DNA from 3 places in the Vagococcus luciliae genome. Region 2 is predicted to be linked to each of the others. Evidence: predicted binding sites of a transcription regulator. Region 2 holds the regulator's gene; each other region holds the start of a gene.
The links. Region 2 encodes LexA, which represses DNA repair genes until DNA is damaged. Its sites were predicted from a motif close to CNAACANNTGTTNG; they were not measured.

Region 1 (11,126 bases), 340 kb from region 2:
CGAATGTAAGCTCGTGTGTAATTTCGACAAGTGTAGCAATCACATTTCTCATCAATTGGGCGATAGTCTTCAGCGTACTTCGCATTTTTTACAACTAATCGACCTTGACTTGTCATACATGTTCCATTTCGTGCAATACGTGTTGGTAACACACAGTCAAACATATCAACACCACGAATCACGCCATCAATTAATGAGTCAGGTGTCCCAACTCCCATCAAATAACGTGGTTTATTATCTGGAATAAGTGGTGTGGTATATTCAAGAACTTTGTTCATCTCTTCTTTAGGTTCCCCTACTGACAACCCACCGATAGAATACCCTGGAAAATCTAACCCGACTAATTCACGTGCACTTTGTTCACGTAAGTCTTTATACCCAGCTCCTTGAATAATCCCAAATAGTCCTTGTCTATCAGGATTTTGATGAGCTTTTAGTCCACGTTCAGCCCAACGTGATGTTCTCTCAATTGATTTTTTTACATAATCGTGACTTTCATGGAATGGCGGGCATTCATCGAAACTCATCATAATATCTGGGCCTAATTTATTTTGAATTTGAATAGCTTTCTCAGGTGATAAAAACATTTTAGAGCCATTTAAATGATTTCTAAAATGAACACCAGATTCTTCAATTTGTCGCATGTCTGATAGTGACCAGACTTGAAATCCGCCAGAATCAGTTAAAATTCCTTGATCCCAGTTCATAAATTTATGCAGTCCACCTGCTCCTTCTACGATATCCTCACCGGGACGTAACCATAGATGATACGTATTGCTTAAGATAATTCCCGCACCCATCTCTTTTAATTCTTCCGGTGCCATTGTTTTTACAGTCGCAAGTGTTCCAACAGGCATAAACATTGGCGTTGGGAATGTTCCATGAGGAGTAATAATTTCACCTAGTCTTGCGCCAGTATGTTTTTCTTTTTTTATCAATCGGTATTTAATTGCTGGTTCTGTCATGTCTTTTCTCTCTTTCTTTATTTAACAAACATCGCATCCCCAAAACTAAAGAAGCGATATTTTTCTTTTACTGCATGCTCATAGGCATGTAGGACGTTCTCTTTTCCGGCAAACGCACTGACTAACATAATCAATGTTGACATTGGTAAGTGGAAATTAGTTAAAAATGCATCGACTATTTTAAATTCATAACCTGGTTTAATAAATATATCTGTCCATCCATTATCTTCTTGCAATGTTCCATCAAACTTTGTCCCAATGGTTTCAAGTGTTCTAATAGACGTTGTCCCAACTGCGACAACTTTTCCACCTTGTTCTTTGACTTCATTCAAAGTATCTGCTGCTTCTTTGGTTAAACGATAAAATTCACTATGCATTTTGTGATTTTCCACATCATCCACACTGACTGGTCTAAATGTTCCCAATCCAACATGAAGCGTTAAATACACTAATTTAACACCTTTGTCTTCAATTTTTTTCAAAACATCTGGTGTGAAGTGCAGTCCCGCAGTAGGTGCTGCAGCTGACCCATTTTCTTTCGCATAAACAGTTTGGTAACGATCATTATCACTTAATCTTTCTTTGATATATGGTGGTAATGGCATTTCTCCAAGAGATTCTAAAATCTCTAAAAAGACACCATCATAAGAAAAAGTAATCATTCGACCACCATGTTCTAGTTCTTCCTCAACGACTGCTTTTAATGCCCCATTTCCAAATGAAATCACGGTACCTTTTTTGGCACGTTTGGCTGGTTTAATTAAGGTTTCCCATGTGTCACCTGTTGTATTCGTTAACAATAAAACTTCTAAATGACCACCTGTATCAGGTTTTTCTCCGTGAAGCCTTGCAGGAAGAACTCTTGTATCATTCATAACAAGAGCATCTCCTTCATTTAATTCATCTATAATTGCAGGAAATTGTGTGTCCTCAATTGCTCCAGTTTTCGAATCTAATATTAATAACTTTGATGCCGCACGATTTTCTAGTGGTGTTTGTGCTATTAACTCTTCTGGTAAATCAAAATCAAAGTCAGAGGTTTTTAATGTCATATACTCACCTGTTTCCTTTCTGTTCTATCTCCCGTTGTATTTTAACACTTTTACTCATAAATAAAAACAGTCAAGATAGCTTAACTATTTTGATTATAAGGATAACCTAAATGTTGATACGCGTATTCTGTTACAACACGTCCTCGTTGTGTGCGTTTGATGAACCCTTTCTGGATAAGGTAAGGTTCATACATATCTTCTACTGTTTCACGTTCTTCACTGACATTAACGGCAATAGTAGTTAGCCCAACAGGTCCCCCGTTATATAGCTCAATCATGGCACGAAGTAATTTTTGATCGACATGATCAAGTCCTTTATCATCAACTTGCAACATTTTCAATGCTGCATCTGCAATGGGTGTTGTCACAACACCTTCTCCTGTGACTTGAGCAAAATCTCTCACACGTTTTAATAAACGATTGGCAATACGTGGCGTGCCACGTGAACGTCTAGCAATTTCATACGCACCACTTTCCTCTATCACCACATCAAAAATATCTGCTGAACGAATAATAATTTCCTTTAAATCCTCTTCTTCATAATATTCCATATGACTAATAATTCCAAAGCGATCTCTCAAAGGAGCTGATAGCATCCCTGCTCGTGTCGTTGCACCCACTAGTGTAAATGGTGGCAACTCAAAATGAACAGGATGAGAGGTAGGACCTTGTCCAATCATAATGTCCACATAAAAATCTTCCATAGCTGAGTACAAAAGTTCTTCCGCCACACGTGGTAGACGATGAATTTCATCAATAAATAGGACATCACCTGGTTCTAACTCATTTAGTATTGCCACTAAATCGCCTGGTTTTTCAATAGCTGGTCCACTCGTTGTCTTAATACCAACTTCCATTTCATTTGCAATGACCATCGCCATGGTTGTTTTACCTAATCCAGGTGGCCCATAAAGTAAGACATGGTCTAAAGCTTCTTTTCGTTGCCTTGCTGCTTTAATATAAATTGTCAACTCTTCTTTCACTTTTTGTTGGCCAATGTATTGCGACAATCGTGTTGGCCTAAGTGACTTTTCCACCACTTCTTCTGCATATAGTGTTTCAGAAGAGACAAGTCTTTCTTCTTGTTCTGACATCTTCTTTATCATTCCTTACTTTTTCATTAATAATTTCAATCCAATACGTAAATACTCATCCGTTGTTTTATCTTGATAGCTCTCAAGCTCTTTTTTGATTTTTTTGATTTCTCTTTCAGAATAGCCAAGAGCTTTAAGTGCTTCGATTGCTTCATCTAATTGTTGAGTTGGCTCAACTACAAATAAATCTTCCTGTGTCGAAATAGCGATCGTCTCAGATCCTTCTATTTCAACATCATCTAATTTTCCTTGTAAATCTAAAATCATTTGTTGCGCTGTCTTCTTCCCAACTCCTGGGAATTTAGTTAAATATGTTGCATCTTGAGCATCGATTGCTTGAACTAACCCAGCATGATCATCTAATGCCATAATCGCTAATCCACTTTTTGGTCCAATTCCTGAGACACTAATTAGTTTTAAAAATAATTGCTTTTCTTCAAGTGTGGCAAACCCATAAAGCAAATGGGCATCATCACGAATGACCTGATGCAAATAAACCGTCACATCTTGATTTAAATAGGCTGAATAGCGAAATGGATTAGCTACCGCAATTTGATAGCCTAATCCATTTGTTTCAACCACTATATAATACGGACTAGTGAATGTCACTGTCCCTTTAATGTATTCATACACTTGTTTTCTTCCTTTCACGTACGCATGTTCCCTAAAATTGTACCATATCCCAGACAATTATCCTATGCTTTAATCACTAAAAAAAGCCCCCATAAATATGGGAAGCTCTAATTAATTAAACAGTGCTAAATATTCAGCATAGCCTTCTTTTTCTAAATCTTCAACTGGAACAAAACGTAAAGCAGCACCATTAATACAATATCTTAGTCCACCTTTGTCTTGTGGTCCATCAGGAAACACATGGCCTAGGTGAGAATCAGCTTGAGAACTTCTTACTTCAGTTCGTACTCTTGCAAGCGTAGTGTCTTCAAGTTCTTTTAATGTTGCTATAGGCTTTGTAAATGATGGCCACCCACATCCAGCGTCATATTTATCCGTTGAAGAAAACAATGGTTCCCCACTAACGATATCTACGTAAATGCCATCTTTATCAAATTGGTCGTATTCGCTTGAAAACGGGCGTTCTGTTCCATTTTCTTGTGTTACTTGATATTGTAAGGGAGTTAATTGTTCTTTTAATTCATCTTTATTTACCAACTCATTCACCTTCCTAATTGTTTAAATAATTGATTTAGATACCCTACAGGTAAGCCAACGATTGAAAAATAATCTCCTTTAATTTCCTTAACAAACACACTTGCTTTACCCTGAATACCATAAGCACCTGCTTTATCCATCGGCTCGCCACTTTGAATGTAGCCATTTATATCTTCTTTATCTAGTGAATAAAACACTACTTCCACTTCTTCAATGTGTTCATATCTTTCTTCAGGGGTTATCACACAGACTGCTGTCATTACGCTATGTGTCTTACCACTTAGTTTTTCTAACATATAGTAAGCATCTTTTTCATCAATCGGCTTCCCCATAATGTCATTATCTAACACAACTGTTGTATCACACCCAATTACTGTTTCATTTGGATAAAGTTTAACAATTTCTTTAGCTTTTTCTCTGGCCATGCGACGAACATAATCTTTGGGTAATTCATCTAAATTGACCGTCTCATCTATATCGGCTGGGCTTATTGTAAAATGACTTGTCACAAATGACAATAACTCTTTTCTTCTAGGTGATGCTGACGCTAGTATCATGTACGTCTTCCTTTCTAATGTGGCTCTTGAATTCGTTTAAATAATTTTTCCATATCCTGATTGGTAAAGTGAATCAACACAGGGCGACCGTGCGGACAATTAAACGGATTTTCACATGTTTTTAACTCGTCTAATAAGGCTCGTGCTTGACGTTCATCCAAATGATGGTTGGCCTTAATTGATTGCTTACAACTCATCATAATTGCTGTAGCCTCACGAAAAGATTTCACTTCAACTTTTCCTTCTTCTAGGAAAATATCAATCATTTCACGGATGGTCGACTCTTCTTTTCCAACTGGATACCATGTTGGATGAGAACGGATAATAAAACTCTGTTGTCCAAAATCCTCTAACTCAATCCCGACTTCTTCAAACACCGATAGATTTTCTTTAATCTTTATGTAATCATCTACTGAGTATTCTAAAATAATCGGCACAAGGAGTTGTTGTTTATCTTCCCCAACGTCTCCTATTTTTTCTCTAAAATACTCATACTTGATACGTTCTTGAGCGGCATGTTGATCAATAATATAAAGTCCCTCATCACTTTGGGCAAATAAATAGGTGCCATGCATTTGACCAAAATATTCTAAATGGGGAAAACTGTGCGTTGGTGTTTCTTGCGTATCAGTTTTTGGTAGATCAACCACTTCTTCAATCACTTCATGAGAAACAGTATTTGATTCTATGTCACTCTCTTGCGTATAATTCGCATCATCTAATTTTTCTGAGACACCATTTGTGTAATCTTTTGCTTCTTTAAATAGTTCTTTTTCTTCATTATTTTTTAAATAAAATTCACCTGTCAATGAATCATAAGCTAAATTGGTATCTTGAATTTGTTGTTCACGCTCTAGTGGTTTAGCTGAATGCTCAAATGGTAATTGTTGTTGCTCTACTTTAACCGTTTCAACTTGTTTTTTAAATGGTTTGCTATCATTCACGCGAGGAATCAACACTTCCTCACCCAACGCTTTAGCAATGCTTGTTTCAATTAGCGTAACGAGTTCTTTTTCTTTACTTAGGCGAACTTCTTGTTTAGTTGGATGAACATTCACATCAACAAGCAATGGATCCATCTGAATGGATAATACCGCGATTGGAAAACGACCCACCATCAGTTTTGATCCATAGCCAGACACGATTGCTTTATTTAAAATAAAATTTTTGATATAACGACCATTAATGATGAGTGAGATATAATTACGGCTAGCTCGTGTCACTTCTGGTAAAGACACATAACCTGTTAGCTTAAAATCCAAATCATCCCCTGATACTTCAATCATTTTTTTTGCTGTATTAACACCATAAACACCGGCAATCGCTTGTTTTAAATCGCCACTTCCTAGTGTTCGTAACATTCGATGACCATCATTCGTTAATGAAAAAGAAATATCTGGATGGCTCATAGCTAACCGATTGACTACATCACCAATATTAGCTAACTCTGTTTGTAATGTTTTAACATATTTTAGTCTAGCTGGTGTATTAAAAAAGATATTTTCAACCGTTATACTAGTTCCTTTACGCAATGAATGGGATTTATGCTCTTTCACCACACCTCCTGATAAGAAAAGATAGCTTCCCTCTTCACCAGTTGATGTTTCAAGTGTCACCTCAGATACTGAAGCGATACTTGGTAGTGCTTCACCACGAAATCCTAGTGAACGAATACGAAACAAATCTTCACGTGTATGAATTTTACTGGTAGCATGTCGCTTAAAGGCATTTAACACGTCATCTGAAGCTATTCCTTCCCCATTATCAATCACTTGAATTTTCTTTAATCCTGATTCTTCAATAAAAATATCAATTTTCGTACTACCAGCATCAATCGAGTTTTCGAGTAATTCTTTAACGACTGAAGCAGGACGTTCCACTACTTCACCAGCAGCAATTTGGTTTGCTAAAATCTGTGATAACTCTTCAATTTTCGCCATGCTTTTAGCCTCCTTTTACTGCACTTTTTTCTGTAATTCAGATAAAATATTTAACGCTTCGAGTGGCGTTACGCTCAATAAATTTAATTTTTTAATATCGTTCACTACTTCAACCGATTCCGGTCTTTCTTCTGAGAACAAGGTTAATTGAGACACATCTTCTGTTAATGACTCTTCTTTTTCAGTCATAATATCCGTATCACTAGCTTCTGTTGTATGGACTGCTTGTGACTCAAAATTTTCTAATAAATCAGATGCCCGATTCAATAAATTCGTTGGTAATCCTGCTAATTTGGCCACATGAATCCCGTAACTTTTATCGGCTGGACCTTCCATCATTTTATGTAAAAAGACAACTTCACCATTTTCTTCCACTGCTCCCACATGACGATTACTAACACCTTTTAATTCTTGTTCAAGTGTTGTAATTTCATGATAATGCGTAGAGAAAAGAGTTTTAGCTCCCACATATTCGTGAATATATTCGATAATCGCTTGAGCTAATGCCATTCCGTCATACGTTGCAGTTCCACGACCTAACTCATCAAATAAAATCAAACTATTTGGTGTTGCATACTGCAATGCTTGATTTGCTTCCATCATTTCAACCATAAATGTACTTTGACCTGATATCAAATCATCTGATGCTCCAATTCGGGTAAAAATCTGATCAAAAATTGGTAAAATAGCTTTTTCAGCGGGGACAAAACAGCCAATTTGAGCCATAATAACTGTTAGAGCTAGTTGCCTCATATAGGTACTTTTTCCTGACATGTTTGGTCCAGTTATTAGTAAAATCATCGTGTCTTTATCCATCTCGATACCATTTGGCACATATTCTTGACTACCTAATACTTTTTCAACAACTGGATGTCGTCCATTATCTACCTGGATAACTGATTGATTCGTTGTCATTTCTGGGCGAACGTATTGATACGTTTCACTAATCTCAGCAAATCCTTGTAAAATATCAAGTGTTGCCACAGATTTTGCGAGTGACTGCAACCGTTCAATTGACTCTTTGACTGTTTCTCTTACTTCTAAAAACAATCGGTATTCTAATTCTTGTGATTTTTCTTGTGACTCTAAAATGAGTGTTTCCATCTCTTTCAACTCAGGTGTAATATATCTTTCTGCGTTGGCTAATGTTTGCTTTCTTTCATACCGATCAACTGGTACATCTTGAATATTACTTTTTGTCACTTCAATAAAATAGCCAAATACTCGGTTAAATTTAATTTTTAATGTTTTTATGCCTGTTGCTTGGCGTTCTTTGGCTTCCATTTCGGCTAACCACTGTTTACCATTTTTCATCGCATCACGGTATTTATCCAACTCGTCATTAAATCCATCTTTAATGACATTCCCCTCAGTAATCGATAAAGGGGCTTCTTCATTAATCGATTCACTAATAATCGAAACTAAGTCATCCATTGGTGTAATTTGTTCCAACAATGTACCAAACTGACCATTATCTAATCCTTGAATAATGGATTGAATCATCGGAATTTGTTCAAGTGATTGTTTTAACTGAAGTAGGTCACGACCATTCACTGTCCCAAAAGCCACACGTCCAGCTAATCGCTCTAAATCATAGACATGGCGTAAATATTCTTTTAAATCCATTCGCTCGAAATAAGCTTGAGTCAAAATTTCGACCATTTCTTGTCGTTCTTTAATAGCTGATAGCTTCAATAACGGACGATCAATCCATTGTTTTAATAGTCGTCCTCCCATGGCTGTTTGAGTTTCATCAAGTAACCATAACAATGTGCCTTTTTTATCCTTTGAGCGAATAGATTGGGTTAACTCTAAATTATATTTAGAATAATAATCCATTTTTAAAAAATGACTTGGCTCATAAACCTGTGCTTGTTGCAAATGACTTAATTGACGTTTTTGAGTCGTAGAAAGATAAGTCAATAATATCTGAATGGATAACTTAGCTAATTCGTCCTCTACTTTTTCCATTAGATAGCTAAATTCAGATTCTATTTCGCCTATTGTTTGAGGTGACTGAACAATCGATTGAGATTCGAACCACTCTAGTAACGAATGTGGCAAGTCACTTCCGATTACGATTTCTTTCGTTCTTAACCCACTACACTCATTTTGAACTGTCTCTTCATCTAGCAATGTGGCAACATTCATTTCCCCTGTACTTAAATCCGTATAAGAAAAGCCATAGTGACCACTAACCTCATCGTAGACAATCGCTGTTAAAAAATTATTTTGCTTTGCATCTGTTTCTTGCTTTCCTAATGCAGTCCCTGGTGTAACTAACTGTACGACTTCACGTTTCACCATACCTTTTGTGGTCTTAGGGTCTTCAACTTGCTCACAAATTGCCACTTTATACCCTTTTTCAACCAAAATATCAATATAATTGGCAGCAGAATGATGTGGCACCCCACACATTGGTATCGGATTTTCTGCATTTTTATTTCGACTAGTTAGCGTTAATTCTAATAATTGAGATACCTTTTCTGCATCCTCATAAAACATTTCATAAAAATCACCCAAACGATAAAATAAAAAAGCGTCTGGATATTGCGCTTTGATTTCAAAATACTGCTCCATCATTGGCGTATGTTTTGTTTTTTGTGGCATACAATCACTTCCCTACTCTTTTTCATTTAATAACTTTTCTAATGACTCGTTCACTTGCGATTGCAATAAAGACGTTAAATGATGTAACAAATCATTGGCTTCAACTAAGCACTCTCTATATTCAAGTACTAGAGGATGTTTATCAAACGTTTCTTGCAGTTCATCGGCTTGTCTTAACGCCTCTTTTTCAGCATTTGGTTTGTCATAGTGAGCAAATTTCACTGCTTCTTTTTGTAGCTGTTTGATTTGTTCCACCATTTCTTTTAACCCATCATGCTCATCTATTTTTTTCTCTATTTTTTTATAAGCTTTTATGGTGTCGTGATTTCCTAAACCCTCTAACAAGATAGATAAAGACTCATTTATTTGTGTATCATAGACTTCTCTTTTCGCCATCATAAAAGCTCCTTTCTTATCACATTATTCTCTAAATGGACTGTCTGCACTAATGGTACTTGCTTCTATTTTTTTCGCTTTTCCTGTCTTATCATCAATATCTATCACACAATAAGATAAGATTGAGCGCCCACTTGCGACTACCTCAAAACGATGTGGTAAAGCAGTACGAAATTTTTCAATAACAGCTGTTCTTTCCATACCTAAAATACCGTCATATGGACCAGTCATTCCAACATCTGATAAATAGGCTGTTCCTTGTGGCAAAATACGAGCATCATTTGTTTGAACATGTGTATGTGTCCCAACAATCGCTGAAATACGCCCATCCAAAAACCAACCCATTGCTTGTTTTTCACTCGTTACTTCTCCATGAAAATCAATAAAAATATGAGATGTTCTTTGTGATGCTTCTTCGACTAATTTATCAATAACATCAAATGGATCATCTATTGGTGTCATAAACGTTCTTGCTTGTAAGTTAATGACGGCTAACTCAATCGTATTCACTTTAACATAGACAATTCCTTGTCCAGGTGTTGTGTCTTTTGGAAAATTCACTGGTCGAACCATTTTTTTTGCGTCCTGTATAAACTCAAAGATATCGCGGTTGTCCCACGCATGATTACCTAACGTTACCACGTCTGCCCCATCTTGTAATATTTCTTTATATATTTTTTCTGTAATCCCACGTCCTGCTGCGGCATTCTCACCATTGACAATGGTCACCTGGGGACGATATTTTTTCTTTAATTTTGGAAGATAAGTACCTAAGGTTTCTCTCCCTAATGATCCAACGACATCTCCAACAAATAATAAACGCATTTATTTTCCTCTTTTCTAATTAGCTACCAATATATTTTAACAAGTTTCAAACCTAAATAAAAGAAATCGAAGTTTTTTCTATCTTTCATTCTATTATTTTTATGTTAAAATGATAAAAATAGTGTTTATTGAAAGGATGTCGTTAGTATGTCAAACACTCTACTTATCTTTGGCGGAAGCGGTTTTATTGGAAGAAACATTTGCCAGAAGGCTTTAATTCAAGGATATCACGTCTATAGCATTTCAACGCATGGAAAACCTAGTTTAAATGAAGACTGGATACATCATGCGAACATGACTTGGATTGCAAGCGACGTAGTAGACCATGACACTTGGCAAAAACAACTTCCACAAAATATCTACTATTGTATTAATTTAATTGGAATATTACTCCCATCAAACAAGCAAACCTATCAAAATAGTATCATTGAACCAAATAAAATTATCAGCCAATGGGCATCATCTCACTATGTTCCTTATTTATTTTTATCAGCTAAATTAGGACCATTTGGCTATA
Region 2 (11,126 bases):
CCATCAGAGATTAAAGAAGTAGTGGCTAACGTATTGAGTCAGTTAGATGGTGAAAAATTGACGGTATTAGTGAAAACAGAGCATGAAAAAGAGATCATAGAAACATTCTTTGATGAAGAAACACAGGTTCATGTCACTAGTATTAATCTAGCGAAAGGGCTAGAATTTGATAATGTATTATTATTAAATGCTTCGGCGGCTCATTTTACCACTATTCGAGATCAAAAAATATTATATACTGCTTTCTCTCGCGCGATGAATCATTTATTTATTGGCTATGAAAAATCATTAACACCTTTATTGGCTTATTTAGAAAAATAAAGATAGACAGGCTACTTTTTTCCCACTAGACTGGGAAGTAAGTAGTCTTTTTTGAGGAGGAAAAATAAATGGTGGGCTGGATTTATTTTTTTATTATCATCTTTGCCAATAGTATTGGTGCTATATCTGGTATGGGTGGGGGAGTGATTATAAAACCTTTATTTGATACATTAGGATTTCATGACATTTTAAGTATTTCATTTTACTCAACGGTAGCTGTTTTAAGTATGTCGATTGTCTCAACAATCAGGCAAGCACAAAATGGAATTAAAATAAATTGGTCGTTTGCTCTATGGTTATCATTTGGCTCTGTCTTAGGAGGTATTCTTGGAAGTTTAGGGTTAGATAAATTAGTTAGTCTCTTGTCATCAGAAAAGATAGTTTCACTGATACAAATTATTCTTATTATGGCAACATTGATATTTTCATATTTATATAGTAAAAATCAGTGGAAAGGACAGCATTTCACGGGAGTATTCACAATTTTAATATGTGGGTTATTTTTAGGAGCCATTGCTAGTTTTTTGGGAATAGGTGGCGGACCTTTAAATGTTGCTATGTTAATGTTGTTATTTGGTATTCCGATAAAAAATGCCACAGTGTACTCAATTGTGACTATTCTATTTTCTCAGTTATCCAAAATAGTAACTATTCAATTTAGTACAGGTTTTTCACACTTTGATTTAAACTTGTTAATTTATATTATACCAGCTGGAATTATTGGTGGATTTTTAGGTGCTTATTTAAGTCAAAGCGTATCATCAGAAAAAGTGACGACAATTTATCAATTTGTGATAATTGGTGTCCTTCTTGTCAATTGTTATAATGCTTATAAATTGTTTTTATAAAAAAATTAACCTTTATCATATAATTGTTCTTTTTTGTCAGTTGAAATGCATTAAATAAAAGTTTGTGGACTTGTATGTGCGTTAGAATAACTCTTATAAAGAAGTTTTATAACACTGGGGGTTATGATAATGTATACAAGTAATGGAAATTATGAAGCGTTTGCTCGACCAAAGAAACCAGAAAGAACAGATAACATTTCAGCTGTCTATTTAGTAGGATCAGGATTAGCCTCATTATCTGCAGCAGCTTTTTTAATCAGAGATGCTCAATTACCAGGTAATAAAATTACGATTTTAGAAGAGTTACCACTTCCAGGTGGATCTCTTGATGGGATTGACAAAGATCATTATGGCTTTGTTATACGTGGCGGTCGTGAGATGGAAAATCACTTTGAATGTTTATGGGATTTATATCGTTCAGTTCCATCGTTAGAGGTAGAAAATGCCTCAGTATTAGATGAATTTTATTGGTTAAATAAAGAAGACCCAAACTCATCAGAATGTCGCTTGATTCATAGTCAAGGTGTTCAATCAGATACCGATGGAAAATTCACATTGACTGAAAAAGGGCTTAAAGAAATTATCTCACTGTGTTTAACTAAGGAAGATGATTTACAAGATAAAAGAATTGATGAAGTCTTTTCACAAGAATTTTTTGACTCAAACTTTTGGAAATACTGGTGTACAATGTTTGCTTTTGAAAACTGGCATTCAGCAATGGAAATGCGACGCTATTTAATGCGTTTTGTTCATCATATTGATGGCTTAGCGGATTTTAGTGCATTGAAATTCACCAAATACAATCAGTATGAGTCTCTAGTGATGCCATTAGTTGACTATTTAACTGAGCAAGGTGTGACAGTCCAATACAATACAAAAGTTGATAATATCATTGTGAATTGTGCTAACAATCAAAAAATAGCTGAAAAATTAGAATTGATCGTAGATGGGAAAGAACAAACAATTGAGTTAAAAGAAGACGATTTAGTGTTTGTAACAAATGGTTCAATCACTGAAAGTTCAACATATGGTACACAAACAACACCAGCACCAATTCCAAGTAAAGAAGATCTTGGAGGTAGTTGGAATCTATGGAAAAAATTAGCAGAACAATGTGACGAGTTTGGTCATCCAGAAAAATTCTGTGAAAATTTACCAAGTGAGAGCTGGGTAGTGTCTGCTACAATCACAACATTAGATAAAAAAATAGCACCATATCTTGAAAATATCAGTAAAAGAGATCCTTATTCAGGTCGAGTTGTAACAGGTGGGATTGTGTATTCTGAAGATTCAAATTGGCGTCAAAGTTACACTATTAATCGTCAACCACACTTTAAAAAACAACCTAAAGATGAGTTAGTTATCTGGTTTTATGCATTGTGTTCAAACAAAGATGGAAATTATGTAAAAAAACCAATTACTTCATGTACTGGTGAAGAAATAGCGAAAGAATGGTTGTATCATATTGGGGTACCCGTTGAAAAAATTGATGATTTAGCTAAAAATTCTGTCAATGTGGTCCCAACTTATATGCCATTTATTACGTCTTACTTTATGCCAAGAGCAAATGGGGATAGACCATTAGTTGTACCAAATGGGTCTAAGAATTTAGCATTCATTGGGAATTTCGCAGAAACTAAACGAGACACAGTCTTTACGACAGAGTATTCTGTTAGAACAGCAATGGAAGCTGTGTATGAATTAATGGATGTGGATAGAGGAGTACCAGAAGTGTTTGCTTCAGCATTTGACATCCGTACGTTACTTCGTGCGACTTATTACTTAACAGATAAGAAAACTCTCCCTGAAATAAAAGTTCCTTGGTTAATGAGCAAAGTTGAAAAACATGAACTTAAAAAAATTCAAGGTACATTTGTCGAAGAGCTATTAAAAGATAACCATTTATTATAAATAAAAAAGCAACTCCGTTTTAATTTGGAGTTGCTTTTTCTATATTTCTCTTAGTTGCTTTAAAATATCTGTAGCAGTTTGAGTATTCATGTGAGATGCTTGTCTTAATTTTTCAGTGACCTGTTCTATTTCATCCCCAACAGCCCCAACTTGGATAGCAAGAGAACTAGCATGTAGTTTCATATGTCCTTTTTGGATGCCGTCACTAACAAGAGCTTTTAAGGCAGCCAAATTCTGTGCTAAACCAACTGATACTATCACTCTAGCCAGTTCTTGTGAATCTGTAATACCCAACATATCAAGATTAGCTTTAGCCATAGGAAGGACAGAGATTGCCCCCCCGACAGTCCCGATAGACACAGGTAACGTTAATTCACCAATAAGAGAATCATCGTTTACGTGCCAATCTGCCATACTTTGGTAACGTCCATTACGACAAGCATAAGCATGAGCAGCGGCAGATACAGCACGTGGGTCATTTCCAGTTGCGATGACAACAGAATCAATCCCATTCATAATGCCTTTATTATGTGTGACTGCACGATACGTATCAAGATTAGCATATCTAGTAGCTTGTACAATCCGGTGAGCAATTTCTTTTCCGTTTGTCGTTTTACTATCCAAGTGACTAAAAGGAATCGAGCATGTTGCAGTGACCAATGATTCGGTATTATAGTTACTTAAAATAGACATTAGAGCTTCTCCATCAATTAATTCTGAGATAAAAGGTGTGACGCCTTCTAATATCGTGTTGATAATATTAGCTCCCATAGCATTTCCAACATTAATCAGTAGATAGACAGTGAAAAAAGTTTCGTCATTTTCATCTTTAAATATTGAGCATTCAATGTTCTGTAAGCCACCACCACGTTTCACGATGGAAGGGTGAGAGAGATTAGCGACTTTTTTAATTTCTTCTAAATGTGATAGTAGCATTTTTTGAGCAGTTTCAAGATTTTCAACACCGGTGAAAATAATTTGCCCTCTTTTTAAGTAACTTGTGATAGATGTTTCAAAGCCATTTGGACGAGTCATTTTAGCAGCATAACTACAAGCAGCGATAACAGAAGGCTCTTCAACTACCATGGGGACGGTTTTTTCTTTTCCATCAATGATAAAATTTAGTGCTACTCCTAAAGGTATAGGAAATTGAGTCAACTGATTTTCTATTAGAGAATTAGCAACATCTTCATCTAATGGCATATTTTTTTTAAACAAAGAATAATCTTCTTGACTTAAGAGCTGTGCATTTAATAAAGTTGCTAATCGTTCATCTCGTGTTTTTTTATAAAATTTATCAAATGATTTGTCCACTAAAGATTCTCCTTATTCTTTATTTTTCCCATATAAACGCTGATGATTTTCAACACCTTTAAAGAAGAAAACGCCATTATCTGTTTTGTCTTGTTTAAATAAATGGTTTCCTTCAGAATCAATGGCTAACTCATCATTAAACATGTCTGTATAGCTATCAATAGATAAAGAAATTCTATCATTTAATAGTGTGTCATGTTGTTTGGTTAACAGAGCATCTTTGAAACCTGGAACAAGTTTACCAGAAAAAATTTCAGCGACAGCACCACTACCATAACTAAAGAAACCAATACGCTGATTTTCTTTAAGTGATGATAAAGTTGATTCTAGTAAAGACATTAGGCTTAGATAAAGAGAACCAGTATAAATATTTCCAATATCACGAGAGTAGGTAGTGCTAAGTTGGTAATGTTCTAACAGTAAGTCTTTATTGTTAGGTGCTTCTGCATCAAGCAAGGGCATAAGTGCTTTTTTACCCATTTTTGTATAAGGTAAATGAAAACAAAACGCAGAAAAATCTTCAAATGACCGAGCGGTACGATTCTTGTATTCATGCCATAGCTCACTGAAAAAAGAAATGTAGGCTTCATTTGAAAATTTACCATCGACGATTGCTGTTTTAGAATAATTTGGTCGCCAAAAATCAAAAATACTTTTTGTCATAGAAACGGATACTTCCTCAATTTCTAAAATACTAGGTGAAGAGCTGATAATCATTGCAATAGCACCAGCTCCTTGTGTAACTTCGCCAGAACTATTTAGTCCATATCTTGAAATATCTGATCCGATTACTAATGCTTTTTTATCAGGATGTAGTCTAACAAAATCAACAGCCATCATTAAACCAGCTGTCGCACCATAGCAAGCCTGTTTTAAATCAACTGATTTTGCAAAAGGATGGATGTCTAGCAGTTGATGAATAAATGAAGCAACTGATTTTGATTCATCGACACCTGTTTCAGTTCCAACAACAATTAAATCTATGTTATTTAAATCATTTTTCGTAAGTAGAGGATAGGCGGCATTTGCAGCCATGCTGACTGTATCTTGACTTATAGGAGGAACAGACATTTTTGATTGTCCAATGCCTATAGTAAATTTATCAGGATCTACCCCACGATAATTTGCTAGTTCTTCTAATTTAATATATGTGTTTGGGGTGTAAAAATTTATTTTATCTATACCAACCATACATTTAACCTACTTTCTTTTAGAATAAGAGTAATTCATAAGTATTCTATCATAGAAAGAGATAAAGAGTGGAACTTCTTCAGTGATTTTAGTAATCTCTTAAAGTATAAAAAAACAGAACTCTTAAAAAGAGTTCTGTTTAGTGTATTTTCTAATTAAGCTTCTTCAGGTTTAGCATTAACTAATTCAGGTTCTGCAGCAATATCGTTAGCTTCATCTTCAACAGGAGCAGCCATTTCAACTACGGCACAAATTTGTTCTTCTGCATCTGTAATGATTGTAAACTCATCATGTTTAGGAATATCAGCAACTACTAAAGAATCTCCAATTTCTAAATCTTCAATGTTTACTTCAACACGTTCTGGTAATTTATCTGGAGTAGCTGATACAATAACACTGTATAAGTTTTGTTCAAGAACACCACCAGCTTTAACCCCTTTAGGAGTACCAACAAGTGATAATTCTGCTTCAACTTCAGTTTCTTGAGACATATCTACTGCTAAGAATTCTACATGAATCCATGATTTAGTAAATGTATCTAATTCGTAAGTGTGTAATAATGTACTTATTTTTTTACCGTTTAAATCTAATACATAAACGGCATTTAATCCATTTTCACGAATATCTTTTTCAAGTTGACGTGCATCAACAGAAATTGATAGATTTTGTATTCCGTTACCATTCACAGCACCGGGTACACGACCTTCTTCTCTAAGTTTTCTTCTGATAGATCTTGGTCTAGTTGCTCTTTCTTCTACTTTTAACACTACTGACATAAATAATTTCCTCCTTTAGAATATAACATCTTAATTAGTTCGTTATTTAGTTCATGTAGATGTAATCGTTGTGATGAGCTAATCGATTAATCTAGGTGATATTGATAAGAGTGTTAAACTTATCAATAACGAACGATAAGACTATATTATACCTTTTGAGGCAATCTTAATAATTAAATATTAATTAATAAGTTAAATATGGTGACTAAGGACTTAAGCAATCCATATATTGCCTGCTCATCATGGTTTTAAACCACACTATAATATAAGCTTATGAACTAACCATACGACGAAAAGCAGAAAAGGTCAAGCAATATAGTTTTAAATAAAAAAACAAACTCATTGAGTTTGTTTTTTTATTATGATAAAGAACTAAACAAATATTCTTTTACCAACTGTTCAGTAGATTCAATTGAATCTTTATGTGTTCTTTCATAAGCATGACTAGATTCGATACCAGCTCCTATCAATCCATGTTTGACATCTGCACCAGCTCTCATAGCAGCTGAAGCGTCACTTCCATAATAAGGATAAATATCTAATTGATAAGGAATATTTTTTTCTTTACATAGGGAAACAAAATGATTCCGAAGTCCTAAATGATAAGGTCCACTAGCATCTTTGACACAGATTGATACAGTGTATTCATCTGTTTGTTGATCGTCTCCCATGGCACCCATATCAACCGCAACATATTCAACAACTTGAGAATCAATATTTGAATTTCCACCATACCCAATTTCTTCATTATTTGAAAAGAAGAAGTGGGTTGTATAAGGAAGTGTTTCACCTGTTTTTTTAAGGTTTATTAAAAAATTAATTAAAATAGCTGCACTAACTTTATCATCTAGATGACGAGATTTTATGAAACCTGAAGATGTAATAATAGTTCTTGGATCAAAACTAATAAAATCTCCAACTTGGATACCTAATTTTTCAGTTTCTTCTTTAGAAGAAACTTTTTCATCAATTCTGACTTCCATATTTTGCTGATCACGTTTAGCGGTACCAGCATCTTTATAGACATGAACACTAGTTTGATGCATTAAAATGGTACCAGTATAGTCTTTATTTTCTTGAGTATGGATCGTACAATATTCGCCCTCGATAGCATTAAAATTAAAACCACCAATTAGATCAAGTTTTAATCGGCCATCTGGTTTAATCGCACGCACCATAGCTCCTAAAGTATCAATATGTGCAGTAATAAATCGTTGTTTCTCTTGATTTGTTCCAGGAACAGTGATTATTAAACTTCCTTTATTATTAATACAAGGCTTATAACCAGATTTATTTAATAGGTTACTAATAAATGCAATAATTTTTTTAGTATCTCCTGTTGGAGAAGGAATATTAGTTAATTCCTTTGTTAATTCAATAGTATCTTTATACAAATGACTCATCCTTTCTTTTTAATTAAGGGTAGATGAATCATTCATAAAAAGCAATGCTTATTTTTTATAGGATAGATGGTTATGTTTTTGTTGAGAGCGACGATAACTTTTTTCATCCCAAAGCATTAACCACAATAATACAAGTGGGGTCAATATAATTAATGCAACATCTAATCCCATGTTACCTAAAATGACACCAATAATTAAGACAATTAAAATTAGAGCATATCTTCTAATAGCAAACATAAAACCACTCCTTAAACTATTCGATAGAACGTATGTTCTTATCTGTAAACATATTATACAAACATCTGTTCTCTTTGTAAAGAAAAAAATAAAGCATAACGTTATGCTTTATTAAATATGATTTCTATAAAGTCCAACCACTTTACCTAAAATAGCGACACTGTTTAAGATAATTGGTTCTAATGTATCATTTTCCGGTTGTAATCTAATATGATTTTTTTCTTTAAAAAACCTTTTACATGTTGCTTCATTTTCATCTGTCATAGCAATAACAATTTCACCATTAATAGCAGATGACTGTTTTCTTACAATGACATGATCACCATCAAATATCCCAGCATTTATCATACTATCTCCTCGAATGGTTAACATGAATAAACTATTCTCTTCATATTTTAAGTCAGGAGGTAATGGGAAAAAATCTGATGCTTCTTCAACAGCTAAGATTGGCTCACCTGCAGTTACAACACCAAGCATTGGAATAAAAGGAGAGTTAACTCCAATCATTTTTAACCCTTCATTTGTTAATTCGATTGCTCTGGGCTTAGTTGGATCACGAGTAATCAATCCTTTTTTTTCCAAACGTGATAAGTGACCATGAACAGTAGACGTTGATGAAAGGTTAACAGCTGTTCCAATTTCTCTTACAGTTGGAGGATACCCTTTTTTTTCAACTTGTTCATGAATATATTTTAAAACGTCTAATTGCCTAGAAGAACGTTTAGTTGACATGATGATACCTCATTTCCTTTTTTTTGAGTGTAACATAATTTTTTCTTAAAATCAAACGCATGTTCGTACGTTTGAACGATATATAATTGTTTTTTTATCTTTTTTAAGCTACTATTTAGGTAGAACTTTAAGGAGGTCGTGACTTATGTTAAGTGAAAAAAAATTAGCAAGAATTAATGAGCTAGCAAAGAAAGCAAAAACAACTGAGGGACTAACTGACGTTGAAAAAAAAGAACAACAATTATTGAGGGAAGAATATTTACATAGTTTTAGAAAAGGTATGAGAAATCACATTGAGGGAATGAAAGTAGTCGATGAAGAGGGGACAGATGTTACTCCTGAGAAATTAAAACAAATCCAAAAAGAAAAAGGATTACATGATCGATAAAATTTCATGTGTTATTTCTATAAAAACGCTTGTAAATTAATATTATTAGATGTAAAATATAATAAAGGTAAAAAAAACCTAAATAGGAGGGCGTTATATGTTATTTGATCAAACTGATCAACTAGGTGTGAATGCAATTCGTACGCTTAGTTTAGACATGGTTCAACAAGCAAATTCAGGACATCCAGGATTACCAATGGGGGCAGCTCCAATGGCTTACACTCTTTGGACAAAATTTTTAAAGGTCAATCCTAAAACATCAAGACAATGGGCAGACCGTGACCGTTTTGTGTTATCGGCAGGACATGGTTCCGCAATGCTTTATAGTTTACTTCATTTGTCAGGTTATAACTTACCAATGGAGGAATTAAAAAAATTCCGTCAATGGGATAGTTTAACACCAGGACATCCTGAAGTTCATCATACAGATGGGGTAGAAGCAACAACTGGTCCATTAGGTCAAGGAATTGCGATGAGTGTTGGATTTGCGATGGCAGAAGCGCACCTCGCTGCAACATATAACAAAGATCAATTTAATATCGTTGACCATTACACGTATGCTTTATGTGGTGATGGTGATTTAATGGAAGGTATTTCTCAAGAAGCAATCAGTTTAGCTGGTCATTTAAAACTTGGTAAATTAATTGTGTTATATGATTCAAATGGTATTTCATTAGACGGACCATTAGATAAGTCATTTACGGAAGACGTTAAAGGTCGTGTTGAATCATCAGGATGGCAACACATTTTAGTCAAAGACGGCAACGATTTAGAAGAAATTGCGAATGCTATTGAAGCCGCACAAAAAGAAACTACAAAACCAACCATGATTGAAGTCAAAACAGTGATTGGATTTGGTGCTGAAAACGAAGGAACAAACAAAGTTCATGGTGCACCACTTGGAGTTGACGGTGTGGCGTTTGCTAAAAAATCTTACGGTTGGGATTACCCAGCATTTACTGTACCAGAAGAAGTGGCAACACGTTTCCACGCTGATATGGTAGAAAAAGGTGAAAAAGCAGAAGCAGAGTGGCAAAAACTATTTGCTGATTATAAAGCTACTTATCCAGAACTAGCGAAACAATTTGAAGAAGCCTTCAAAGATGACGTGACAGTTGATTTGGAATCTGTTTTACCAACATATGAACTTGGTGAAAGTGCTGCGAGTCGTGTGACAAGTAAAGAAGCCATTCAAGTCTTATCAAAAGAAATCCCATCATTCTGGGGAGGATCAGCCGATTTATCATCATCAAACAATACAATGGTGGCAGCTGAAAAAGATTTTGAACCAGGACAATATGAAGGCCGTAATATTTGGTTTGGTGTTCGTGAATTTGGTATGGCAGCAGCAATGAATGGGATTGCTTTGCATGGTGGAACCCGTGTGTATGGTGGAACATTCTTCGTATTTGTCGACTACTTACGTCCAGCATTGCGTTTATCAGCGATTCAAAAAGCACCTGTAACATTTGTGTTAACACATGACTCTATTGCAGTTGGTGAAGATGGTCCAACGCATGAGCCAATCGAACAGTTATCAAGCTTACGTGGGATACCAAATGTAAACTTAATTCGTCCAGCTGATGGCAATGAAGTATCAGCAGCATGGAAATTGGCTGCAACATCAACAGAAACACCAACTGTTTTAGCTTTATCAAGACAAAACTTACCAGTTCTTGAAGGAACAAAAGAAAAAGCCTATGAAGGGGTTGCACGTGGAGCCTACGTATTATCTCCATCAAAACGTGACACACCAGACGGAATCTTGATCGCGACTGGATCAGAAGTGAAATTAGCGATGGATGCACAAAAAGCGTTGTATGAAAAAGAAGGCGTGGATGTGTCAGTCGTTTCAATGCCATCGACTACTTTATTTGACGCACAAGATACAGCTTATAAAGAAAGTGTGTTACCTTCATCAGTGAGCAAACGCGTGTCAATCGAAATGGGCGCAACATTTGGTTGGGAACGTTATGTTGGCTTGTCTGGAAAAGCGATGGGCACT
Region 3 (11,126 bases), 390 kb from region 2:
TAAGAGACTAACTAGCTTTTCTTTTTATTTATTTTTAGGGACTAACTTAATGATCATATCCGTATTATCAATGCTATCAGTTGGGGTTAAGATAATATCTTTTCCTTCATGAGACATTGTATAAATTCCTTTTATGTCTAGCTGAGTATTTTTAAACGTGATTTTGTCTCCATCAATTGTGTATCGTGATTCGGTTTCTGTATTGTTTGATAGTTCTTTGGCAAATTTTTTTGCAAGGTCATCTCCAACGTAATCTTTATCTTTTTTATTAAAAGATTTGCTATCAAGTTTAGATAATAACTTATCATGATCAAATCTTACCAATAAAGGTGGGAATTGCTCTTCTGATTCTCTAATTAGTGTCCAATCATGCTTAGTAAGTTCTTGTTGGTAATTAGAATTTGTACAGGCAGTTAATGAAAATGTTGCGATAATAAAGAGTAGTAATGATTTGACATATTTCATAATAATTCCTCCAAAATGTAATAAAAAAACAAATTTTATATTAATACTATAGCATAAAATTTCGTTAAACTGGTAATAGTTCTTTCTTTTGTTAGATAAAATCTTATTTGTAACAAGAAAAATATTATTTTAATCTTTTTGTGTATAAAATCTAATAAGGACGATTGTTAAAAGAGTATGATATAATATCAATAAATTATAATTAGTAAGGCGTGGTTTTTTTGACGATTTCATTGCACCAAGTAGAAGGATTATTAAAAGAAAATAATTTATTAAAAGAATTTATATATAACAATGAGTGGCACTATAATCTTCCCGTTGAGGATAAAACTCTCACTCATTTATCATATGATTCAAGAGATGTATCAAGTGAGACGCTATTTTTTTGTAAAGGAGCTAGTTTTAAAGTAGAGTATTTAATGGCTGCTATGTCACAAGGGTTATCTGTTTATGTATCAGAGATGCCTTTTGAGGTGAATGATGGCTTAGGAATCATTGTGACAGACATTAGAAAAGCAATGGCTTTGATTAGTATGGCTTTTTATGATTACCCACAAACGAAATTAAAAGTGGTTGCTTTTACAGGAACAAAAGGAAAAACAACTTCAGCATATTTTTTAAAATATATATTGGATGAATTTAACCAAAATAAGACAGCAATGTTTTCTACGATGAATTCCACACTAGATGGAAAGACTTATTTTAAGTCCCATTTAACAACACCCGAGTCAATGGATTTATATCGCATGATGGCACAAGCAGTTGATAATCAGATGACACATTTAGTAATGGAAGTATCCTCACAGGCGTATAAGTTAAATCGTGTTTATAAACTAATGTTTGATGTTGGAATTTTCCTTAATATTTCGCCAGATCATATTAGCCCAATAGAACACCCAACGTTTGATGATTATTATTATTGTAAGAGACAATTAATTCAACATTCGAAACATTTTATTGTAAACAAAGAAACAAAAGATGTGGCATTAATTCTAGAAGAAGCACAAGCTAGAAACATCCCAACCCTTACTTATAGTTCGCATGATAAATCTACAACTTATTACTGGGAAAAGGGAGGAAATGCCTCAAGTTTTAGTGTTGAAGCACAGGAAGATGTACTTGATTTGTGTGATACTTATAAGTTAAGTTTAATGGGTGACTTTAATAAGGATAATGCTTTAGCTAGTTTGATGGCTGCTAGACTATTAGGAGTTGATATTAATAGTTGTCAAAAAGGGTTAGAAAAAGCAATTGTTCCTGGTCGAATGGAAAAACTCATTCAAAAAAATGGCTCTACTGTGTATATTGATTATGCCCATAATAAAGTAAGTTTAACGAGTTTATTAGGATTTGCTAAAAATGAACATCAAGATGGAAGAATTATTACTGTGATTGGTAGTACGGGAGATAAGGCAACATCTCGAAGAAAAGACTTTGGTGATGTATTAAATGATTATACTGATATTGTGTTTCTCACATCTGATGATCCTGGATACGAGGATCCTGTAATGATTATTAATGAAATTAGTCAATACATTACAAATAAAGATGTTATTCAACATATTGTAATAGATAGAGAAGAAGCGATTAAACAAGCATTAGATTTAGCTACGAGCCATGATACTGTTATATTAGCAGGAAAAGGTCGAGATTTATATCAAAAAATACAAGGAAGAGATGTCCCGTATTTGGGAGATTATACCATTGCTGAAAACCACATCTCAAATAAACTATAATAATATTATGTGAACCAAAAGACTTAGGGATTTATCTAAGTCTTTTTTTATATTAAAAATCGATATGATAATTTTGTGAACCCTATGATATTTTATTGAATATTATACTTTATAAATGAAATTAACTCATTGAAATGTTATACTATAACACATTATTGAATAATAAAAACATTTATTTTTAATTAGCGGAGGTTGATAACAATATGAATATTTCTGATGAAGAAAAAATAGAGACACTTGGTGCCTTTGAAATTAGTGAAAAGATGGTTGAATTAGCAAAGATTAACGCAAAAGGGAATCCTTATTTAAATGCTGGACGTGGCAATCCTAATTGGATTAATAAGAAAGCACGTTTAGCATTCTCTAGATTAGTAGAATTTGGTATTGAAGAATCTGAACGGACGATTTCCGATGGAGATTTAGTTGGTTACACAGAGTTAGAGGGAATATCTAAACGTTTAGTACAATTTTTAGCACCTCAAACTAATGAAACAGATCAATTCTTAGTCCTTTGTTTAGACTATTTGAAGAATAAATTAGGATTGGATTTGGATGATGTAGTGAAAGAATTTATTGATGGTGTCTTAGGAAATTTATACCCGTCACCAAATCGTGTGTTAAAACATACTGAAATCATATTAAATCAATATTTACAAAGTGTTTTATATAATGGAGTAGACTTAGCAAATGATACCACTCTTTTTCCTACAGAAGGAGGGAGTGCTGCCATTGTTTATACGTTTAATTCTTTAAAAGAAAACAAGTTAATCAAACCTGGTGATAAAATTGCAATTAATACCCCGATTTTTACTCCCTATTTACAAATCCCTGTGTTAAACGATTATGAACTCGTTGAGTTAGATTTAAGTTCTAAAGAAGAACATAATTGGGAAATAGATCCAACGACTATTGATAAATTAAATGATCCAGAGCTAAAAGCTTTTTTTCTAGTTAATCCAAGTAATCCAGGATCAAAAGCACTAGATGATACAGCATTAAAAGAAATAAAAAAAGCGGTGATGAATAACCCTGATTTAATGATTATTACGGATGATGTCTATGGCACGTTTGTTAATGATTTTCAGACAGTCTATTCTGTTGTTCCTTTTAATACATTATTAGTGTACTCTTACTCAAAATTATTTGGTGCAACAGGATGGCGACTAGGCATCATTGGATTACATAAAGAAAATGTCTTCGATAAGTTAATTAAAGAGTTACCTAGTGAAGAACAAGCTAAATTAAATAAACGTTATAATCTTGTCGTATTAGATACTGAAGAAATGAGCTTCATTGATCGAATGGTAGCAGATAGCCGGTCGATTGGCTTGTATCATATTGCAGGATTATCAACACCGTCGCAAATTATGGAAGCTTTATTTAGTTTGACTCATTTAGTTGTATCAGACATAAGTGATGATTATATCGAGGCTTCAAAAAAATTAGTGAATGAGCGTTACGAAAAATTACATGCTGCTTTAGATTATGCTAAAGATGAAAGTGCCAAAAATGCTAAGTATTATTCAATGATTAATATTTATCATTTAGCAGAAGAAAAATATGGGGCTGAGTTTAGTCACTATTTAGAAACTCATTATGAACAAATCGATTTTTTAATTAATCTTGCGCAAAAGAATGGAATTGTTTTAATGGATGGCGTTGGATTTGGGGCTAATCCTGGTGACTTACGTGTATCTGAGGCAAATTTACCAACCAAAGACTATCAAAAAATTGGACAACAGATGCTAGAATTATTAAATGAGTACTATCAAGCATTTAAAAAACAATCATAAAAAGATGTGAAGGGTTTTACCTTCACATCTTTTTATTTAGTAATCTCTTCTATTTTAACTAAAATCACATCATCTTCATAAGCACATAATCGATTAATTTGTTGTAATAATAATAAAATCCAACTAAAAGCTAATCCAAACGCAATAATTTCAAAAACAGTAAGTGATAAATAACCAATCGTTTCAAATAGAAAATTTGCTACTAATAAAATGATAGCTATGCCATAGGAGACAATCAAAAATTCTTTTGTGACTTTGGGTAAAAGCCATTTTATCCCTATAATAAGAAGGATGATAATAAATACTAAAAGATTAGCAGCGTGATTGTGTAATTCATGCCAGACGCCTTCATTATTAGGAAAGAAACCAACACCGCCTAATGAAAGAGAAAGTAATATCATCAAAATACGTAAAATAGTAATACCTTTTCCATTATAGCCATGATTTTTTAAGTTAACGAACAAATAATCAACTAAAGCAATCATTAGTAAAGAAGCTAAAATAAGCGTTAAATTAAACGGCCAACTTCTTATCGCTTCATTTGTGCCAAGATAACTAAAGTTATGTTGCCACCACTTGCTTTGACTATTTGTTAACATAGCAAAAAAAATGCCCCCAATAATCACAGCTACTAATAAAGACACAATCATTGATGAAGTAAATATGTTGGCAGAATAAATCATAAAATAATTAATAATACAGGCAAACATAAAAAAGATAGTTATTGCAGTAAATTCATCAAAGCTAGCTCCAACAAATAGTTTGCTAATCATCCAAAAGAATGAAGACAGCAAGAGGGCTAATGTAACAGTAAATGAAAAAATAATAGTAGGGACATTTCGCCAATAGATATCCAATGTTGATTTGTTTTTAGGATTTCGTTTTCCTTTAATAAAAAAGTAAGAAAAAGAACACATACCACTAATTAATCCTAAATAAATCAAATGGCTAGCAATAGAAAAATTACCAGTTAAAGGAATTTGTCCAAGGGATTTTTGGTAAATAGAATAACAAAATATTAGTGTCATCACAATAGATGGATAAATGAAATACTTAAGTGAAATTGCTTCATTATTCTTAACAATCGTTGGTTTTTCAAGAATTAGACGATTGTCTTCCTTTCTAACTTGTAAAACTTTATCGCTTTCTAACTTATTTTCGTCAATAAACGAGGCTGGTATGTCAATTCGATATCTTTTTTGAGACATAATGCAACTCCTTTGTCATATTTCGATTTATAAAAATAATTATAACAAAAATACGTCATAATTATGAGATTATTTAATCATGATTTATATACAAAAAGCCATTCAAAGAATGAATGACTTTAATTAGTCCATAAATCATTAATCGCTTCTCTTTTTTCTTCATCAACTAAATGAGTGTATAGAGCAGTAGCACTCGTTCCTGTCTGTCCTAGTTGGTGAGAGACGGTCAGTAAACTATTTGTTTTTTTATAGAGTTGAGTTCCTACCGTATGTCGTAATTTATGTGGTGTAATACGTGTTTTAAAGGCACTACTATATTTTGCCACTAACTTTTCAACAGTTGATTGATCGATTTGTTGTGCTTTTCCTCGATAGAGTGAAAGAAATAAACTTTTTTGAGTTCTTTCTGGGTGATAGAGAGTGTGGCGTTCTTTAGCGTACTCACTAATGTATTCCATAAAAACAGAAGAAATCATTGTGGTGTCTTTAAATCCGCCTTTACGAATAACAGTCGCTTCCATATTAGAGATATCCAAATCTGACACATTCATATTGACTAATTCAGATAGACGAATTCCAGTACCTAAAAATAGAGCAATAATCGCCAAATCACGTGTTTTATTTCGTTTAAACGCATACTTTGCTTGATGACTAGTTAATAAATTTTCGTAAGACGTGTCAATAAACTCAATAAATTCTAGAGATTCATCTCCTATTAAAATTTTCTTTTCGATTGCTCGTGATCTATCTTGAAGTGTTCGTCCAGTTTTAACATTATCTATTTTTAACATAATATTTTGTTGTATATATGGTTTTCCATCTTGATTTTCTGTTTGAGTTGCTAAAAATTGAAATAATGATTTTAACGCTGTAATGGAGCGCTGAATACTTACATGACTTCTTAGTCTTCCGTCTGAGCTTGTTCCAAGACGTGGTGATGAAAGAAGGTAGCCTTTATATAATTCGACATCTTCATATGTTAAATGATTCATTTCTTCAAGTGTGATACTAGCAGTATCTGAAAAAATAAGGGACTCATGTTTTAACCATTCAAAAAAGCGACGAAATTCTTTAGAATATTCATATAGAGTGGTGACAGAATAGGGAACAATGCTTTTTTTTTGTACATATTCATGAACAAAGAAGGGAAGAGTCTTTAATTCTAATTCTAATCGATTTATATTTTTTTCTTGAGACATAAGATAACCTCCAAACGTATGTTTGTATATATAATATACTTTATTTTAAAATAAGTCAATAAGACTAATGATATATTGTTATTTTAAAATAATAATATTTTTACCTTTCTTGAAAGATGATACTTTCAAGAAAGGTAAAAAAGTATCTATGAATCTTTAAAATGTTTGATAGATTTCTATTTATTTAGGATAAATCAATATTACATAAGTTATTTAGCTGATTAATAAGAGATTAATTAGTTTTATTATCATGGTAAATATATAAGCTATTTGTTATTTAATAGTAATTAGATAACCAGTTAAACTATATAAATAATCACGATAGATCTATTTAATCAACATTATATTTTTAACTATCATAATGTATTTACACAAGTAGATAATATAAATAAACTTCATCATGTAGTCATGTTAATATAATAATGCTATAAGTCATAGCAAGATAGATAGGTTTTATTTAGTTAAATAAACTATATATATGAATGGCTCATGATGATGATGTGTTTTATGAATAATATGGTATATCTTGTAAAATTTAATCCCTAAAACTACTTCGTTTAATATATATTATGTAAACCAATTAAAAATAATTTACTTATCGACATATGATACTTCTCTCTTTCTTAAATTAACCAAAATAAAAAGCTCTAATAACTATTTTATTTTGGTTTGTTTTTTTTTGTATAATATATTACTAATTTGTTCTAACGCAGATTGCTATGTAAATAAATCTAATCCATTATAAGGATTATAACAACACATATAATTTTCTCGCAATCACGCCTTTATAACAATGGGATAATACCCTAGGTACTGATATTTAGCACCCAACATGGTGATTTCTTCAAGTGCATATTCAACTAGTTTGACGTTATCATCAATCAGGACATCAAGAATAAAGTAGTACTCACCTAATTCAGTTTTTAATGGTCGTGATTCTATTTTACTTAAATCAATTTCACGCCAAGCGAAGGCTGAGAGTACTTTATGTAAAATACCAGGGGCATTTTTAGGTAATGTTATAAATAGCGTTATTTTTTTCGGTTGGTACTCATCTTGTCTAAACGGCTCTTTACCTAATAACCAAAAACGTGTTTGATTAAATCGATTGTCTTGAATGCCTGATGATAAAATTTCTAACCCATACTCTCTTGCTGCTTCTTTTGAGGCAATTGCTGCAACTGACTCAGATGGGTGTTCAGCCACATACTCTGCAGCAAATGTTGTTGATGGAACTTGTTCTATCAACACATCCGGGTAATATGTTTCCAAAAATTGGTGTGATTGTGCTAGAGCTTGTGGATGTGATAAGATTTTTTTAGGAATGATTGTCAAATCATTTACTAATAAGTTTTGTTGTATTGGTAAAATGATTTCACGACAAACAGTGATATCTTTTTGTTGAAAGAGTCCATCCATACTTGTGTGAACAGACCCTTCCAATGAGTTCTCAATTGGTACAACCGCATAATCAACTTGATTCTTCTTCAAGGCATTTAAGCAATTCGTAATGCTTGCGTAAGGCTGTAATGATGAATCATCAAAATAATATGATGCTGCTTTGTATGTAAACGAGTTTTTTGGTCCTAAATAACCAACTTTCATTTAATCACCTACTAATTCTAAAATAACATCAGCGATTTCTTCTGGTGTTTTATTTGTGGTATCGACAATATGATCTGCAATCTCTTCATAAATAGGAATTCGAGGCAAAAAGATATCTTTCACCTCTTCTATTGTTTTATTATGCAACAACGGACGATAATTTGCCGTATCTTGCTCGATTCGACGTAATAATTCATCTAAATCTGTTTGTAAATAAACGACAGTAGCATGGTTTTTTAATAACACTTGATTTTCCTCTTTTAAAATTACCCCACCACCTGGCGATAAAATACCAGGTGTGTTTAGAAAGTCTTTTAACATAGCGGTTTCAAGCTCTCTAAAAGCTTCTTCTCCATGCTTATCAAAGTACTCAGATATAGGCAGCCCAATTTTTTTGACAATACACTGGTCTAAATCAATTTGTTTCGTTGCTGTTTTTTTTGCTAATACATTACCAACTGTGGTTTTACCTGCTCCCATAAAGCCAATTAAAACAAGCGTCATTTTAATGCTCACCTCTTGAAAGTCGTGTGACATCCTCGAAAAAAGCTGGATAAGATACTGAGACAGCTTCTGATTTTTCCATAATGACTTCTTCATCAGTCAATAAAGCAGCAATTTGAAGCATCATCCCGATACGATGATCCCCTCGACTAGATACTTTTCCACCGTGCAATTGACATGGGCCATTGATGATTAACCCATCTTCAGTTGGCTTGATATCTGCACCAATTTTTCTTAATTCTTCAGCTGTTGCGTCAATACGATTGGTTTCTTTTACTTTTAGTTCTTCAGCATTTTTAATGACTGTTTGACCATCTGCTTGTGTTGCTAGCAAAGCAATAATGGGAATTTCATCAATCAAACGAGGAATAATATCCCCACCAACTATTGTAGAAGTTAAATTACTTGTTTTGACAGTGATGGTGGCTGATTGGTTAGCATGATCTTCTTCACTAATCACCACATCGGCATTCATCTCTTCTAAAACATCTAGAATCCCTGTTCTTGTTGGATTAACCCCCACGTTTTTAAGCACGATTTCACTATTTGGTACAACAGCTCCTGCAACTAAAAAGAACGCCGCAGATGAAATATCACCAGGCACAGTGACGTTTTGTCCAACCAGTCGTTGTGGCCCTGTAATGCGAATGTCTTTTCCATCTGTTGTGATAGACCCACCAAATTGACGAATCATTTCTTCAGTGTGATTTCTAGTGGGTTCTTTTTCGATAATAGTTGTCTCACCATCAGCTTGCAAAGCTGCAAACAAGATAGCAGATTTCACTTGAGCACTTGCTACTGGCATGTGATAAGTGATTGGTGTTAGTTGATTATTAGCTGAAATATGAATAGGAGGATATTCACTATTATCATGCCCAGATAGATTAGCATTCATTTGATTAAGTGGTAACATGACGCGATTCATTGGACGTTTGTTTAAGTACTCGTCACCAAATAAAATCGTGTCGAATGACTGTTTCGCCAAAATCCCCATCATTAAACGAATAGTGGTACCAGAATTACCTAAATCAAGTGAAGTAGCTGGTTTTTTTAGACCATCAAAGCCTACACCTGTTACACGAATGGTTTCACCATCATCTGTGATTGGTACACCTAAGCTTTTAAATGCGTTAAGTGTACTTAAACAATCTTCTCCTCGTAAGAAGTTTTTGATGGTTGTGGTACCTTCTGAAATCGCACCAAACATAATGCTTCGATGTGAAATAGATTTATCAGCAGGAACATGAATGGTTCCATTTAATGGATTAGCTGAGATTAATTTCATAGTGTCATTACCTCCTATTGTATTCGACAGACATAATCTGTGTGTGATTCAATGCATTCTTTTGCTTGCAATAAATCATGGTCATTTTTAAAACTAACCTGAAGCACACCGATAATGTCTTCTCGTGTTTCTAATATTTTTAAATTGATAATTGAGATATTAGCTTCTCCTAAAAGACCTGTAACTTCAGCAATAATCCCAGGTTTATCCGGCACATCAACAAATAAATCATAAAATGCCGGGATTGATCCTTTTTGATGGATTGGAAGTTGGTCGCGGGTTTCTTTTGCCCGTTCGAAAAAATCATAAATGGCATTAGAGTCTTTACTTAATAACCACTGTTTAACTTGATTCATTTGCTTTTGCCAATCATCAAGCTCTTGAACAAGTGTTGCGCGATTGCTCATTAAGATATCCGTCCACATTTTTGGATCAGATGATGCGATCCTTGTAATATCACGAAATCCTCCAGCGGCTAATTGTTTGGCTCTTGGGTGCTCTTGATTAAAGGCATCGGCTTGATTGACTAAACCTGACGCAATAATATGTGGCAAATGAGATAGCATTGCTGTAATTTCATCGTGCTCATCAGATGTTAGTTCCACGTATTTGGCATGAGTTCCGCTGTATAGTTGTGTTAACTCCTCCACACGGTTTATGTGTCGATCGTTCGTTATAATAAAATAAGCATTTTCAAATAAGTTCTCATCAGCAGCTGTAACACCAGATTTATGTGATCCTGCCATTGGGTGAGCACCGATAAAATCAAATGGCATCTCTTTGGCTTGTTGCATGATCTCTTTTTTAGTACTACCTGTGTCACTCACTAAGAGGTTTTCTTTTAATGAAAGCGAGGATAGTTGATTTAAATAGTTTATTGAAATCGACACAGGCGTAGCTAAAATAATGACATCTGCTAATTTAGCACCTTCTTCAAATGAATCAGGAAGGTTGTCTACGATGCCAATTTTTTTAGCAATTAGTTTTGTGCTATCGAAATAATCCCATCCAATGAGTGTTACATCAGGATGGTCTAATTTTATACATTTAGCCAACGAAGAACCAATTAGTCCTAGACCAACAATCATGATGGTTTTACTAGTCATAAGCATCCTCCTAGCGACTAAAAGTTTTTAGTGTACTCTCTATACTCTTTTACTGATTGAACGAGTTCTTCAAACGAATCACTTTCAAATTTTTCAAGAATTTCATTTGCTACAACAGTTGCGACCACATTTTCAGCTACTACACTTGCAGCCGGAACAGCTGTACTATCTGAGCGTTCGATACTTGCTTTATATGGCTCTTTTGTGTCAATATCAACACTTTGA

Region 1: ruvA (Holliday junction branch migration protein RuvA) is a predicted target of LexA. The motif match lies at 3,762-3,775, and genes of this name have one in related genera.
Region 3: xerS (tyrosine recombinase XerS) is a predicted target of LexA. The motif match lies at 6,413-6,426, and genes of this name have one in related genera.

What each region holds. Positions count from the first base shown of each region.
Region 1 is NZ_CP102451.1:820,533-831,658, reverse strand. It holds gene tgt (tRNA guanosine(34) transglycosylase Tgt) at 1-965, opposite strand, end outside; gene queA (tRNA preQ1(34) S-adenosylmethionine ribosyltransferase-isomerase QueA) at 983-2,017, opposite strand; gene ruvB (Holliday junction branch migration DNA helicase RuvB) at 2,098-3,111, opposite strand; gene ruvA (Holliday junction branch migration protein RuvA) at 3,127-3,744, opposite strand; gene msrB (peptide-methionine (R)-S-oxide reductase MsrB) at 3,856-4,290, opposite strand; gene G314FT_RS04290 (Maf family protein) at 4,287-4,838, opposite strand; gene mutL (DNA mismatch repair endonuclease MutL) at 4,853-6,778, opposite strand; gene mutS (DNA mismatch repair protein MutS) at 6,794-9,388, opposite strand; gene G314FT_RS04275 (YlbF family regulator) at 9,401-9,784, opposite strand; gene G314FT_RS04270 (TIGR00282 family metallophosphoesterase) at 9,809-10,609, opposite strand; gene G314FT_RS04265 (NAD-dependent epimerase/dehydratase family protein) at 10,757-11,126, shown strand, end outside.
Region 2 is NZ_CP102451.1:1,162,931-1,174,056, forward strand. It holds gene G314FT_RS05725 (HelD family protein) at 1-321, shown strand, start outside; gene G314FT_RS05730 (sulfite exporter TauE/SafE family protein) at 390-1,169, shown strand; gene G314FT_RS05735 (oleate hydratase) at 1,299-3,080, shown strand; gene G314FT_RS05740 (hydroxymethylglutaryl-CoA reductase, degradative) at 3,120-4,394, opposite strand; gene G314FT_RS05745 (hydroxymethylglutaryl-CoA synthase) at 4,407-5,585, opposite strand; gene G314FT_RS05750 (50S ribosomal protein L25/general stress protein Ctc) at 5,741-6,361, opposite strand; gene G314FT_RS05755 (M42 family metallopeptidase) at 6,721-7,755, opposite strand; gene G314FT_RS05760 (hypothetical protein) at 7,813-8,001, opposite strand; gene lexA (transcriptional repressor LexA) at 8,113-8,733, opposite strand; gene G314FT_RS05770 (DUF896 family protein) at 8,879-9,121, shown strand; gene tkt (transketolase) at 9,219-11,126, shown strand, end outside.
Region 3 is NZ_CP102451.1:1,549,764-1,560,889, forward strand. It holds gene G314FT_RS07520 (3'-5' exonuclease) at 1-3, shown strand, start outside; gene G314FT_RS07525 (hypothetical protein) at 25-465, opposite strand; gene G314FT_RS07530 (UDP-N-acetylmuramoyl-L-alanyl-D-glutamate--L-lysine ligase) at 687-2,201, shown strand; gene G314FT_RS07535 (bifunctional aspartate transaminase/aspartate 4-decarboxylase) at 2,405-3,994, shown strand; gene G314FT_RS07540 (DUF998 domain-containing protein) at 4,027-5,202, opposite strand; gene xerS (tyrosine recombinase XerS) at 5,322-6,401, opposite strand; gene pheA (prephenate dehydratase) at 7,179-8,006, opposite strand; gene G314FT_RS07555 (shikimate kinase) at 8,007-8,510, opposite strand; gene aroA (3-phosphoshikimate 1-carboxyvinyltransferase) at 8,512-9,795, opposite strand; gene G314FT_RS07565 (prephenate dehydrogenase) at 9,810-10,901, opposite strand; gene aroC (chorismate synthase) at 10,919-11,126, opposite strand, start outside.